2 regions of the Planococcus liqunii genome follow, and region 2 is predicted to be linked to the other one. Evidence: a T-box and tRNA genes for the amino acid it is inferred to sense, from the RefSeq annotation. Region 2 holds a T-box; the other holds one or more tRNA genes.

Region 1 (6,224 bases), 1.3 Mb from region 2:
AAAGCGGCCTTGCTGAACCGATGAAGCGAGTACATGCGCATGGCCAAGGCCAACCAAGGTAAAGGTCTTTTCGCGGTTTTGCCAAAACATGCGTTTTCCCTTATACTGCTTTTCTCCGGCTTCAAAAAAAGCCAATGCCGACATGCGCGACACTTCAATTGTTTCAGTGTAAAAACGGTACGCTGAGTAGCGCGTATCCGCATATTGTTCAATCGATGAATACTGTTGTGGATTCATCTTTTTCCCTCCGTTTTAAACTGGTTGTGCCATATAAGCACAATCTGCTTCACTATTTAATCTCTATCTTATATCATACTCTTTTCTGCTAAATTCAGCACAACATTTGCTGTATTTCCCCTTATATTGAAATCCAAAACTAACGCATTTATGTCTAAATTATCTCTAAAGTTTAACTCAATAAAAAATAGCATGAACTTGTAGCCATGATCTTCGGCAAGTAAATTGCTGCTATCTGGAAAAGGAAACGGCGCCTTGCATTGACCTCTAAGGACAAACGCGATATATTGAGATAAATTTTCAGAAGCAGGAGGAAATCATGTGCGCCCTATTGCCATTGGAATTTTTGCAGCTTTCTTTTTTGCCTTCACCTTTGTTTTAAATGCCAGTATGGAATTATCGGGAGGAAGCTGGATTTGGAGCGCCTCTTTGCGCTATCTCTTTATGGTGCCATTTTTACTGGTGATAGTACTTGCTAGAAGAAACCTAAAGCCGCTTCTAGCGGAAATGAAAAGCAATCCGATTGCCTGGCTGCTATGGAGCTTTATTGGATTCGTCCTCTTTTATGCCCCCTTATGCTATGCAGCTGCCTACTCTCCTGGCTGGCTGATTGCCGGTACTTGGCAAATTACCATCATTTCAGGTTCTTTATTGGCTCCGTTGTTCTACTCTACAATTCAGACGCGAAACGGCCCTCTTCTGGTTCGTGAACAAATACCTTATCGGGGATTAGCATTGTCTCTCATCATTCTTTTAGGGGTTTTGCTCCTGCAGCTGGAGAATGCTCAGCAGTTGCCTTTAAAAAGCTTCCTACTAGGTTTTCTTCCCGTACTCTTAGCTTCATTTGCTTATCCCTTAGGCAACCGCAAGATGATGGAACTTTGCAACGGCAGGTTGGATGCATATCAACGTGTTCTCGGTATGACCTTAGCGAGTCTTCCTTTTTGGATCATGCTTTCTGGCTATGGATTGTGGATTGAAGGGGCACCAAGTTCATCTCAGATGCTCCAATCATTGCTTGTCGCCATTTGTTCCGGGGTGGTGGCGACGGTCCTGTTTTTCATGGCCACAGACATGGTGCGCCAAGATATGAAAAAACTGGCTGCTGTAGAAGCCACCCAGTCTTTGGAAGTAATGTTTGCGTTAGCGGGAGAAGTGATTTTCCTCTCGATTGCTTTGCCTTCTTCTTTAGGCTGGATTGGAATCGCCACAGTGATGGTCGGCATGATTATCCATAGCCAAGCAGCCACAAAAAAACAAGAACTTGTGGTTCAACAAGAATAGCCGCTCCGACCAGAGTGGCTATTCCTTAATTAAGCAAAAGAAAAAAGAGACATGCAATTGAATGCATGTCTCTTTTAAGATGACCCCTACGGGATTCGAACCCGTGTTACCGCCGTGAAAGGGCGGTGTCTTAACCGCTTGACCAAGGGGCCAATTACTGGCGGAGAAGGAGGGATTTGAACCCTCGCGCCGGTTTCCCGACCTACACCCTTAGCAGGGGCGCCTCTTCAGCCACTTGAGTACTTCCCCAGTATGGCTCCGAAGGTAGGACTCGAACCTACGACCATCGCATTAACAGTGCGGTGCTCTACCACTGAGCTACTTCGGAATGGTGGGCCTAAATGGACTCGAACCATCGACCTCACGCTTATCAGGCGTGCGCTCTAACCAGCTGAGCTATAGGCCCATATGTATAATGGAGCGGGTGAAGAGAATCGAACTCTCATCATCAGCTTGGAAGGCTGAGGTTTTACCACTAAACTACACCCGCAAAAAATGGTGGGTCAGGACGGAATCGAACCGCCGACACTTAGAGCTTCAATCTAATGCTCTACCAACTGAGCTACTGACCCACATCATTAAGATAAAAATGGCGGTCCCGACCGGGATCGAACCGGCGATCTCCTGCGTGACAGGCAGGCATGTTAACCGCTACACCACGGGACCTTTTTGGTTGCGGGGGCAGGATTTGAACCTGCGACCTCCGGGTTATGAGCCCGACGAGCTACCGAACTGCTCTACCCCGCGACAATAATATAGGCGATACATTGTTACTCTTACGCTTTTCGCTTGATGGCCACCTGCATCGCCTTTCGGCTGCTTCGGTGTTAATCGCTATCTTCGTTCAGCGATTTGCTCTACCCCGCGACAATAATAATTGAGTTTCTTCTATTATATAGAAGTTTAAAAATGATAGTCCACACATTTTAAAATAAATGGAGGAGGAAGAGGGATTCGAACCCCCGCGGGATTTGACTCCCCTGTCGGTTTTCAAGACCGATCCCTTCAGCCAAACTTGGGTATTCCTCCGTGATAATAATAAATGGTGGACCTTGCAGGACTCGAACCTGCGACCGGACGGTTATGAGCCGTCTGCTCTAACCAACTGAGCTAAAGGTCCTAAAAAAGTGGCGGCAGAGGGGATCGAACCCCCGACCTTACGGGTATGAACCGTACGCTCTAGCCAGCTGAGCTACGCCGCCAGGATCTTTAATATTATAGTTGGTGGAGCCTAGCGGGATCGAACCGCTGACCTCCTGCGTGCAAGGCAGGCGCTCTCCCAGCTGAGCTAAGGCCCCATTGAATGGTCGGGAAGACAGGATTCGAACCTGCGACCCCTTGGTCCCAAACCAAGTGCTCTACCAAGCTGAGCTACTTCCCGAACTGAAACTGCTGAGTTGAAAATATGGCGCGCCCGAGAGGACTCGAACCTCTAACCGCTTGATTCGTAGTCAAGTACTCTATCCAATTGAGCTACGGGCGCTTCTTATAATATAGGAGAAAACCTACGGTTTTTTTGCTTAATGGTGCCGAGGACCGGAATCGAACCGGTACGGTAGTCACCTACCGCAGGATTTTAAGTCCTGTGCGTCTGCCAGTTCCGCCACCCCGGCTTAGGGTTAGCAAGATTGTGCAAAAAAATGGAGCGGAAGACGAGGTTCGAACTCGCGACCTCCACCTTGGCAAGGTGGCGTTCTACCACTGAACTACTTCCGCAAAAATGGTGCGGGTGAAGGGAGTCGAACCCCCACGCCCGAAGGCGCTAGATCCTAAGTCTAGTGCGTCTGCCAGTTCCGCCACACCCGCGTGGCAATAATGAAGTTGTAAAAATGGTGAGCCATGAAGGATTCGAACCTTCGACCCTCTGATTAAAAGTCAGATGCTCTACCAACTGAGCTAATGGCTCAAACATGAGTGGTGCCGGAGAAAGGACTTGAACCCTCAACCTACTGATTACAAGTCAGTTGCTCTACCAGTTGAGCTACTCCGGCGAAAGAGAAAAAATGGTGGAGGATGACGGGATCGAACCGCCGACCCTCTGCTTGTAAGGCAGATGCTCTCCCAGCTGAGCTAATCCTCCGTTATGTATGCCCAGCAATGTCCTACTCTCACAGGGGGAAACCCCCAACTACCATCGGCGCAAAAGAGCTTAACTTCCGTGTTCGGGATGGGAACGGGTGTGGCCTCTTTGCCATCATCACTGGACTGGATTGTTTTTGAAAGACAAGTTTTATTATACCAAGTCTACAAGGTATTGCAAGCTTTTTTTTCAAAAAACCTGCGGCTTGCGCCTTCAAAACTGGATATGCGACATGGTGAAAACAACGGGTTTGGTTAAGTCCTCGATCGATTAGTATTCGTCAGCTGCACGCGTCGCCGCGCTTCCACCCCGAACCTATCTACCTCATCGTCTTTGAGGGATCTTACTTGCTTGCGCAATGGGAAATCTCATCTTGAGGGGGGCTTCGTGCTTAGATGCTTTCAGCACTTATCCCGGCCACACATAGCTACCCAGCGATGCCCCTGGCGGAACAACTGGTACACCAGCGGTGTGTCCATCCCGGTCCTCTCGTACTAAGGACAGCTCCTCTCAAATTTCCTGCGCCCGCGACGGATAGGGACCGAACTGTCTCACGACGTTCTGAACCCAGCTCGCGTACCGCTTTAATGGGCGAACAGCCCAACCCTTGGGACCGACTACAGCCCCAGGATGCGATGAGCCGACATCGAGGTGCCAAACCTCCCCGTCGATGTGGACTCTTGGGGGAGATAAGCCTGTTATCCCCGGGGTAGCTTTTATCCGTTGAGCGATGGCCCTTCCATGCGGAACCACCGGATCACTAAGCCCGTCTTTCGACCCTGCTCGACCTGTACGTCTCGCAGTCAAGCTCCCTTGTGCCTTTACACTCTGCGAATGATTTCCAACCATTCTGAGGGAACCTTTGGGCGCCTCCGTTACTCTTTAGGAGGCGACCGCCCCAGTCAAACTGCCCGCCTGACACTGTCTCCCGCCCCGATCAGGGGCGTGGGTTAGAATTTCAATACAACCAGGGTAGTATCCCACCGACGCCTCCCCCGAAGCTGGCGCTCCGGGTTCTCTGGCTCCTACCTATCCTGTACAAGTTGCACCAAAATTCAATATCAGGCTGCAGTAAAGCTCCACGGGGTCTTTCCGTCCTGTCGCGGGTAACCTGCATCTTCACAGGTACTATAATTTCACCGAGTCTCTCGTTGAGACAGTGCCCAGATCGTTACGCCTTTCGTGCGGGTCGGAACTTACCCGACAAGGAATTTCGCTACCTTAGGACCGTTATAGTTACGGCCGCCGTTTACTGGGGCTTCAGTTCGCACCTTCGCTTGCGCTAAGCACTCCCCTTAACCTTCCAGCACCGGGCAGGCGTCAGCCCCTATACGTCACCTTACGGTTTTGCAGAGACCTGTGTTTTTGCTAAACAGTCGCCTGGGCCTATTCACTGCGGCTCTCTCGGGCTATACACCCTACCAGAGCACCCCTTCTCCCGAAGTTACGGGGTCATTTTGCCGAGTTCCTTAACGAGAGTTCACTCGCTCACCTTAGAATTCTCTTCTCGCCTACCTGTGTCGGTTTGCGGTACGGGCACCTCCCGCCTCGCTAGAGGCTTTTCTTGGCAGTGTGAAATCAGGGACTCCAGGGCGCAATGCCCCTTGCCGTCACAGTTCAATGTTTGCGGAAACGGGATTTGCCTCGTTTCCCACCTTGCTGCTTGGACGCGCTCAACCAACGGCGCGCTCGCCTTATCCTTCTGCGTCCCCCCATTGCTCAAACGGCGGGGAGGTGGTACAGGAATATCAACCTGTTGTCCATCGTCTACGCCTATCGGCCTCGACTTAGGTCCCGACTGACCCTGAGCGGACGAGCCTTCCTCAGGAAACCTTAGGCATTCGGTGGACGGGATTCTCACCCGTCTTTCGTTACTCATACCGGCATTCTCACTTCTAAGCGCTCCACGGATCCTTCCGGTCCCGCTTCGACGCCCTTAGAACGCTCTCCTACCACGGACATCTGAGATGTCCATCCACAGCTTCGGTAATCCGTTTAGCCCCGGTACATTTTCGGCGCAGTGTCACTCGACCAGTGAGCTATTACGCACTCTTTAAATGATGGCTGCTTCTAAGCCAACATCCTGGTTGTCTAAGCAACGCCACATCCTTTTCCACTTAACGGATATTTGGGGACCTTAGCTGGTGGTCTGGGCTGTTTCCCTCTTGACTACGGATCTTATCACTCGCAGTCTGACTCCCAAGCATAAATCACTGGCATTCGGAGTTTGTCTGAATTCGGTAACCCGGGATGGGCCCCTAGTCCAAACAGTGCTCTACCTCCAGGATTCTCTATCTTGAGGCTAGCCCTAAAGCTATTTCGGAGAGAACCAGCTATCTCCAGGTTCGATTGGAATTTCTCCGCTACCCACACCTCATCCCCGCACTTTTCAACGTGCGTGGGTTCGGGCCTCCAGTAAGTGTTACCTTACCTTCACCCTGGACATGGGTAGATCACCTGGTTTCGGGTCTACAACTGCATACTCATTCGCCCTATTCAGACTCGCTTTCGCTGCGGCTCCGGCTTCTCACCTTAACCTTGCATGCAATCGTAACTCGCCGGTTCATTCTACAAAAGGCACGCCATCACCCATAAACGGGCTTTGACTAGTTGTAGGCACACG
Region 2 (6,224 bases):
CATCCAAAATCCCTGCTTTTTCTACCATGGATTCCACTCCTTTTCCAAATAAAAAACCTCTTGCCTGAGAGGCAAGAGGTTAGATGCGCAGAAAAATTCAGCATGGAAGACAGTCTCCCAGCCAGCGTAAATACCTTCTCGGCCTCTCTGGACCGTTTTTAAAGGTGTTGCTTATTCGATTTGTTTTTTTAAGTATAAAGAACCCTTAGCCGCTTTGTCAATCTTTCTCTCGAAGAGATTCCAAAAGCTCTGCAAATTGGGTTGGCGGTTCTGCCGAAAACTCCAGGTATTCACCTGTTCGCGGATGATCAAAGCCGATCACTTCCGCATGCAGCGCTTGGCCGCCGATGTCCATTGTTTTTTTCGGTCCATACTTCGGATCGCCTACTAATGGGAAGCCGATGTATTTCATATGGACACGGATTTGGTGCGTACGGCCTGTTTCCAAGCGGCATTCCACTAGGGTAAAATTGCCGAAACGCTCCAATACGCGGAAATGTGTGACAGCGTGCTTGCCTTTGTCGATGACAGCCATTTTCTGGCGGTCCTTCGAGTCGCGGCCGATAGGCGCTTCGATTGTGCCTTTGTCGTGCGGAATATGGCCATGGACAAGCGCTACGTATTTACGCGTAACGGTTTTTTTCACTAGTTGGTCGACTAACGAAGTATGAGCCACATCATTTTTGGCAACCATCAATAAACCGGAAGTGTCTTTGTCGATGCGGTGGACGATTCCCGGACGGGCTACGCCGTTAATGCCCGACAAGTCCTTGCAATGGAACATTAGCCCGTTGACAAGTGTGCCGTTTGCATGTCCGGGAGCCGGATGGACCACCATGCCTCTTGGCTTATTTACCACTAAAACATCAGCGTCTTCGTAAGTGATTTCGAGATTCAAATCTTCCGGAACAACGTCCAGTTCTTCCAACAGCGGCGGCGAGACAATGATGATATCGTCCAAACGCACTTTGTAATTCGGTTTGACCGTTTCACCGTTGACTTTCACAGCGCCGTCTTTCACCCAGTTCGCAATTTGCGAGCGGGACCAGTCTTCGTCGATTGAGGATACAGCTTTATCGATCCGCACACCGGCCATTTCTTCTGTTATTTCTATTGTCAAATCTTCAATTTCCATTAAGACACCTTTTTCTTTTCTTGTTTTTCGTCAATGATGATAAATAGGATCATCAATACCACACCTACTGTCAATGCAGCATCCGCCACATTAAAAATCGGGAAATCGTAATTGATGACAGGAATCAGCACATCCACAAAGTCCACTACTTCCCCGCGCAGCATCCGGTCGATAAAGTTTCCGATTGCACCGCCGAGCAGCACCATTAAACTCAATTGAAACAATGGTTTTCCGGTTGCGTGCTTATGAAAATACCAAAGAATTCCGGCTATTACAGCCACTGTGATGATGGCGAACAGCCACATTTGCCCTTCCAGCATCCCCCAGGCAGCTCCGCGGTTCCGGTGCGAAAGCCAGCCAAGATACGGGTCCAGAACAGCAATCCGTTCACCCAATTCCATATTTTTTACTACCAGCCACTTGGTCCATTGATCAAGTGCAATGATCACTAATGCAATCCCATAATAAAGTATAAACATGTGTTTCCCCCGTCAATTCATCAGTCAATTTATTTTACCACATCCCGCCTCGAAAAAGGAAACTGGCTGAAATGTCCTTCAAGCGGGATTGATTTAAAAGTCTATACAATTTTTACGTTAAATAATTTATAAGCTGAATCAAAGATAAAGACATCAATTTTTCGAATCGCTTCGCCGCTAAGTATTGGCCTCACACTTTTCCGCTCGAGCCGACGGAAACCGTGCGCCTGAAGCAAATGAAACGGCATTTACACTTCACTTAAAAAAGAGGCTATCCTTTGTCATTTTAATGACATACGGGATAGCCTCTTTAATCGTATTATGCGTATTGTTTTTCGACGACGCTTGCACAACGCGGGCATAGAGCCGGATGTGATTCGTTTTTGCCGATTTCTTCAGAAATTGTCCAGCAGCGTTCGCATTTTTCGCCTGACGCTTTTTCGACAACTACTGCAACTTTATTTAAAGTCAATGCCTGTTCCGGTGCTTGTTCAAGCGCTCCGCCGAATTCGTATTGGGATACGATGAACAGCTGAGCTACGTTTTCATCCACCGAAGAAAGCAAGCTGTTTACTTCTTCTGATCCGTAAACGGTCACTTTGGCTTCAAGCGATTTCCCGATGGTTTTCGCAGCACGGGCTTCTTCCAATGCTTTCAACACATCATCGCGGACGTCCATAAAGTTCGTCCATTTCGCTTCAAGGTCTGCAAATGCCGGGTTTTCTTCGCTTTCAGGGAAATCCGTCAGCTGAACGCTTTCTTCTTCCACAAAGCCTAAGTAGCCCCACATTTCATCTGTTGTATGCGGGATGATCGGCGTCGCCAATTTCAGGATCGCCATCAAGGAATCGAACATAACCGTCTGCATCGCACGGCGGTGTGGATGGTCAGCCGCTTCAATGTAAACAACGTCTTTCGCTACATCCAGGTAGAATGAGCTCAAGTCATTTGCGCAATAGCCATTCAATGCGTGATAGATCGAAGAGAACTCATACGTTTCGTAGCCTTTTCGGGCTGTCTCGATCATCTTCTGCAGTTTCATGACCATATACTGATCCATTTCGCGCATATCTTCAAATGCGACACGGTGTTCTTGTTCATTGAAATCCGCCAAGTTGCCGTGAAGGAATTTCAATGTGTTGCGGATTTTGCGGTAGACTTCCGACACTTGCTTGAAGTTGTCATCTGATACGCGTACGTCAGCGGTATAGTCAACAGACGCTACCCACAGGCGAAGGATATCTGCACCCATCTGGTTCATGACTTTTGCAGGAACGATGACGTTGCCGAGTGATTTACTCATTTTGCGGCCATTGCCGTCCAAAGTAAATCCGTGGCTCAAGATGCCTTTATAAGGCGCGATGCCATTGATCGCGACGCTTGTCGTCAATGATGAGTTGAACCAGCCCCGGTATTGGTCAGAGCCTTCCAAATACAAATCAGCCGGGTATTGAAGATCTTCGCGTTCTTCCAGGACGCCTTGGTGGGACGAACCTGAATCGAACCAAACATCCATGATGTCGGTTTCTTTGACAAAGATGCCGTTCGGGCTGCTTGGATGTGTAAATCCAGGCGGCAATAATTCGGCAGCTGTGCGTTCGAACCAGACATTTGAACCGTGTTCGCGGAACAATTCTGCAATATGGGAGATCGTTTCTTTCGTGATGATTGGATCGCCGTTTTCTGCATAAAATACAGGAATCGGCACGCCCCAAACGCGCTGGCGCGAGATATTCCAGTCGCCGCGGTCACGCAGCATATTGAAGAGGCGCGTCTCGCCCCATGCCGGTGTAAAGCTTGTTTCGCCGATGGCTTTTAAGATTTGGTCGCGGAATGCTTCGATGGAAACAAACCATTGAGCCGTCGCCCGGTAGATGACCGGCTTTTTCGTGCGCCAGTCGTGCGGGTACGAGTGTGTGATGAATGACAAGTGCACAAGTGCGCCTGCTTCGTCCAAAGCTTCCGTGATGGATTTATTGGCTTTGTCGTAAAACTGGCCTTCAAACCCTGGCGCTTCGTCCGTCATGACGCCTTTTTCATCAACCGGACAAAGAACATCCAAACCGTACTTTTTGCCGATCAGGAAGTCATCTTCCCCGTGCCCTGGAGCTGTGTGGACAAAACCGGTACCGGAATCGATTGTTACGTGTTCTCCAAGCATCATCAACGAAGTGCGGTCATACAGCGGGTGTTTCGTTAGGATATGTTCAAACTGGACGCCTTTGATTTCACGCACCACTTCATAATCCGTCCATTCCACTTCTTTTGCCACTTCATCCAATAAATCCTGAGCCACCACATACAAAGATCCATTCACGGAAACTTCCACATAGTTGAAATCGGCATGTGCCGAGATTCCCAAGTTTGCCGGGATGGTCCAAGGAGTCGTTGTCCAGATCAACACGTTTGTGCCTTCTGCCAAAACACCTTTTCCATCCACAACTTTAAAAGCAACATAGATTGATGGTGATTTCTTATCAGCATACTCGATTTCCGCTTCCGCCAGTGAGGATTCACTTGAAGGGGACCAGTAAACCGGTTTTAGGCCTTTATAGATATAGCCTTTGTTCGCCATTTTGCCGAACACTTCGATTTGGCGGGCTTCATAGGCCGGCTTCAACGTAACATATGGATTTTCCCAATCGCCGCGAACCCCGATGCGTTTAAACTGCGAACGCTGGTTGTCGATTTGCTGGTAGGCGTATTCTTCACAAAGCTTGCGGAATTCCGCCAAAGACATTTCCTTGCGGTTGACGCCTTTGTTGGTCAATGCCTGTTCAATCGGCAGGCCGTGCGTGTCCCAGCCCGGAACATACGGAGCGTGGAAGCCCATCATCGAACGCGAACGGACGATCATGTCTTTTAGCACTTTGTTAAGGGCATGGCCCATATGAAGGTCGCCGTTGGCATAAGGCGGGCCGTCGTGAAGAATGAAGAACGGGCGTCCTTTCGTCCGTTCCAGCGATTTTTGGTAAATATTCATGTCTTCCCATTTTTTCTGCATTTCCGGTTCCCGATTCGGCAAATTGCCGCGCATCGGGAAATCTGTTTTCGGCATCAATAACGTGTCTTTGTATTCCATTGCAATTCCTCCTGTAGGCATAATAAAAAGCCCCCCATCCCTGGAAAGGGACGAGGAGCTAAACTCGCGGTACCACCCTTGTTGCAGCCTTTAGCTGCCACTCGAACACCGTAACGTGGTGGATACGGAATTGGGTACTTTGTCGGTTCCCCAATTCTGCTCAAGAGTGATTTTCCTCAAAACATTCTTCACCAGGCTCTCACTGCCCCTGGCTCGCTTTGTCGAATTGTTTGGAGTACTGTCTCCGTCAACGCTTTTAAAGATATGACGTAATTATAGAATTTAGAAGTTGCTGCGTCAAGTTCAGTAGACTTCTTTCTTTTCTTCCAATTTGTCCAGATTGGTCGTATCGATGTCATATTCCATCAACGTTTCCCAATCATCTGTTTCAATCAAGTCCAACTGGGCTTCCACCAGCATTTTGAAGCGGTTGCGGAATACTTTGGACTGTTTCTTCAACTCTTCGATTTCGAGCGCAATGCGGCGCGCTTTCGTCAATGATTCATTGACGATGCGGTCTGCATTTTTTTCAGCTTCGCGGATAATCAGCTTCGCTTCTTTTTGCGTATTGCGGCGAACTTCTTCTGCTGCTTCTTGTGCCACCACAATCGATTTCTGCAGAGTTGACTCAATTGTTGTGAAATGGCCGACGCGCTCATCTGTTTGCGTTAAGCGCTCTTCCAATTCTTTCTTTTCTTTTAACAGAATTTCGTAATCTTTGATGATTTGATCCAGGAATTCGTTTACTTCGTCTTCCTGATATCCTCTAAACGCTTTGCTAAACTCTTTATTATGTATATCCAAGGGGGATAATGGCATAGTAAGGGCACCTCTCCTTAATTAACTTCGTTTCTTTACATTATACAGTCCATGGCAGTAAATATCAGTACTATTTTGCATTTTTTCAAACCGGCTTACTTGGCCGTCTCTAATCTGCCAACGAGCAGACGAATTTTGTCTTTTTTTGTACGGCCTTCGATTTCCATCATTTTGACGCGGCCATATCCACGCGATGATACCATATCCGATTCATTCAACTCAAACGATGGCTGTTCCTGAACGGTCCAGTTGACTTTCACTTTTCCGCCGTTGATCAACGCCGACGCTTTCTGGCGGGAAATATTATAGACCGAACTGATGACGGTATCCAGCCGCAGCGAACTGACCGTATGGCTTTCTTCTGTCCAGTCTTCCGCCACCTTTATGAAGCTTTCTTCTGATCCGGCTTCTTCCAAATGGACTTTCACTTTTGCAGCCGTTGTAAAATTAGCCTGCAAATAGCTGCTGACTTCATCCGCTACGGCAATCTGGATTCGCTGCCCATCAATTCGGATATCGCCAAACTTGCTCCGGTCAAGGCCGATTGACATCATGGAGCCCAGAATATCCGGATGCTGCAGCGTAACAAACTTGGTAGGGTAGTTCAAATCAAAAACGATAATTTGAAAATCTTCTTTTTGCGGCTCGTAATACGATGGATAGAGCAGCACACGCTGCCTTTCCGCGTCTTCGAACAGCCCCGACGCAG

What was found. The T-box of region 2 lies ahead of ileS (isoleucine--tRNA ligase). A T-box ahead of a tRNA ligase gene usually reads a tRNA of that ligase, here a tRNA-Ile.
Region 1: it encodes a tRNA-Ile, which carries the amino acid that the T-box ahead of ileS (isoleucine--tRNA ligase) is inferred to sense. The anticodon was not compared.

Annotation. Positions count from the first base shown of each region.
Region 1 covers NZ_CP129238.1:1,308,491-1,314,714, reverse strand. The annotation lists gene QWY22_RS06655 (isochorismate synthase) at 1-237, opposite strand, end outside; gene QWY22_RS06650 (DMT family transporter) at 559-1,521, shown strand; tRNA gene QWY22_RS06645 (tRNA-Glu) at 1,602-1,673, opposite strand; tRNA gene QWY22_RS06640 (tRNA-Ser) at 1,680-1,770, opposite strand; tRNA gene QWY22_RS06635 (tRNA-Asn) at 1,775-1,849, opposite strand; tRNA gene QWY22_RS06630 (tRNA-Ile) at 1,851-1,927, opposite strand; tRNA gene QWY22_RS06625 (tRNA-Gly) at 1,938-2,011, opposite strand; tRNA gene QWY22_RS06620 (tRNA-Phe) at 2,018-2,093, opposite strand; tRNA gene QWY22_RS06615 (tRNA-Asp) at 2,112-2,187, opposite strand; tRNA gene QWY22_RS06610 (tRNA-Met) at 2,192-2,268, opposite strand; tRNA gene QWY22_RS06605 (tRNA-Ser) at 2,458-2,550, opposite strand; tRNA gene QWY22_RS06600 (tRNA-Ile) at 2,565-2,641, opposite strand; tRNA gene QWY22_RS06595 (tRNA-Met) at 2,650-2,723, opposite strand; tRNA gene QWY22_RS06590 (tRNA-Ala) at 2,744-2,819, opposite strand; tRNA gene QWY22_RS06585 (tRNA-Pro) at 2,826-2,902, opposite strand; tRNA gene QWY22_RS06580 (tRNA-Arg) at 2,928-3,004, opposite strand; tRNA gene QWY22_RS06575 (tRNA-Leu) at 3,046-3,134, opposite strand; tRNA gene QWY22_RS06570 (tRNA-Gly) at 3,163-3,237, opposite strand; tRNA gene QWY22_RS06565 (tRNA-Leu) at 3,243-3,327, opposite strand; tRNA gene QWY22_RS06560 (tRNA-Lys) at 3,352-3,427, opposite strand; tRNA gene QWY22_RS06555 (tRNA-Thr) at 3,437-3,512, opposite strand; tRNA gene QWY22_RS06550 (tRNA-Val) at 3,526-3,601, opposite strand; rRNA gene rrf (5S ribosomal RNA) at 3,611-3,726, opposite strand; rRNA gene QWY22_RS06540 (23S ribosomal RNA) at 3,852-6,224, opposite strand, start outside.
Region 2 covers NZ_CP129238.1:2,564,035-2,570,258, forward strand. The annotation lists gene pyrR (bifunctional pyr operon transcriptional regulator/uracil phosphoribosyltransferase PyrR) at 1-28, opposite strand, end outside; gene QWY22_RS12975 (RluA family pseudouridine synthase) at 218-1,129, opposite strand; gene lspA (signal peptidase II) at 1,135-1,614, opposite strand; gene ileS (isoleucine--tRNA ligase) at 1,934-4,696, opposite strand; T-box leader at 4,740-4,956, opposite strand; gene QWY22_RS12990 (DivIVA domain-containing protein) at 5,000-5,515, opposite strand; gene QWY22_RS12995 (YlmH family RNA-binding protein) at 5,611-6,224, opposite strand, start outside.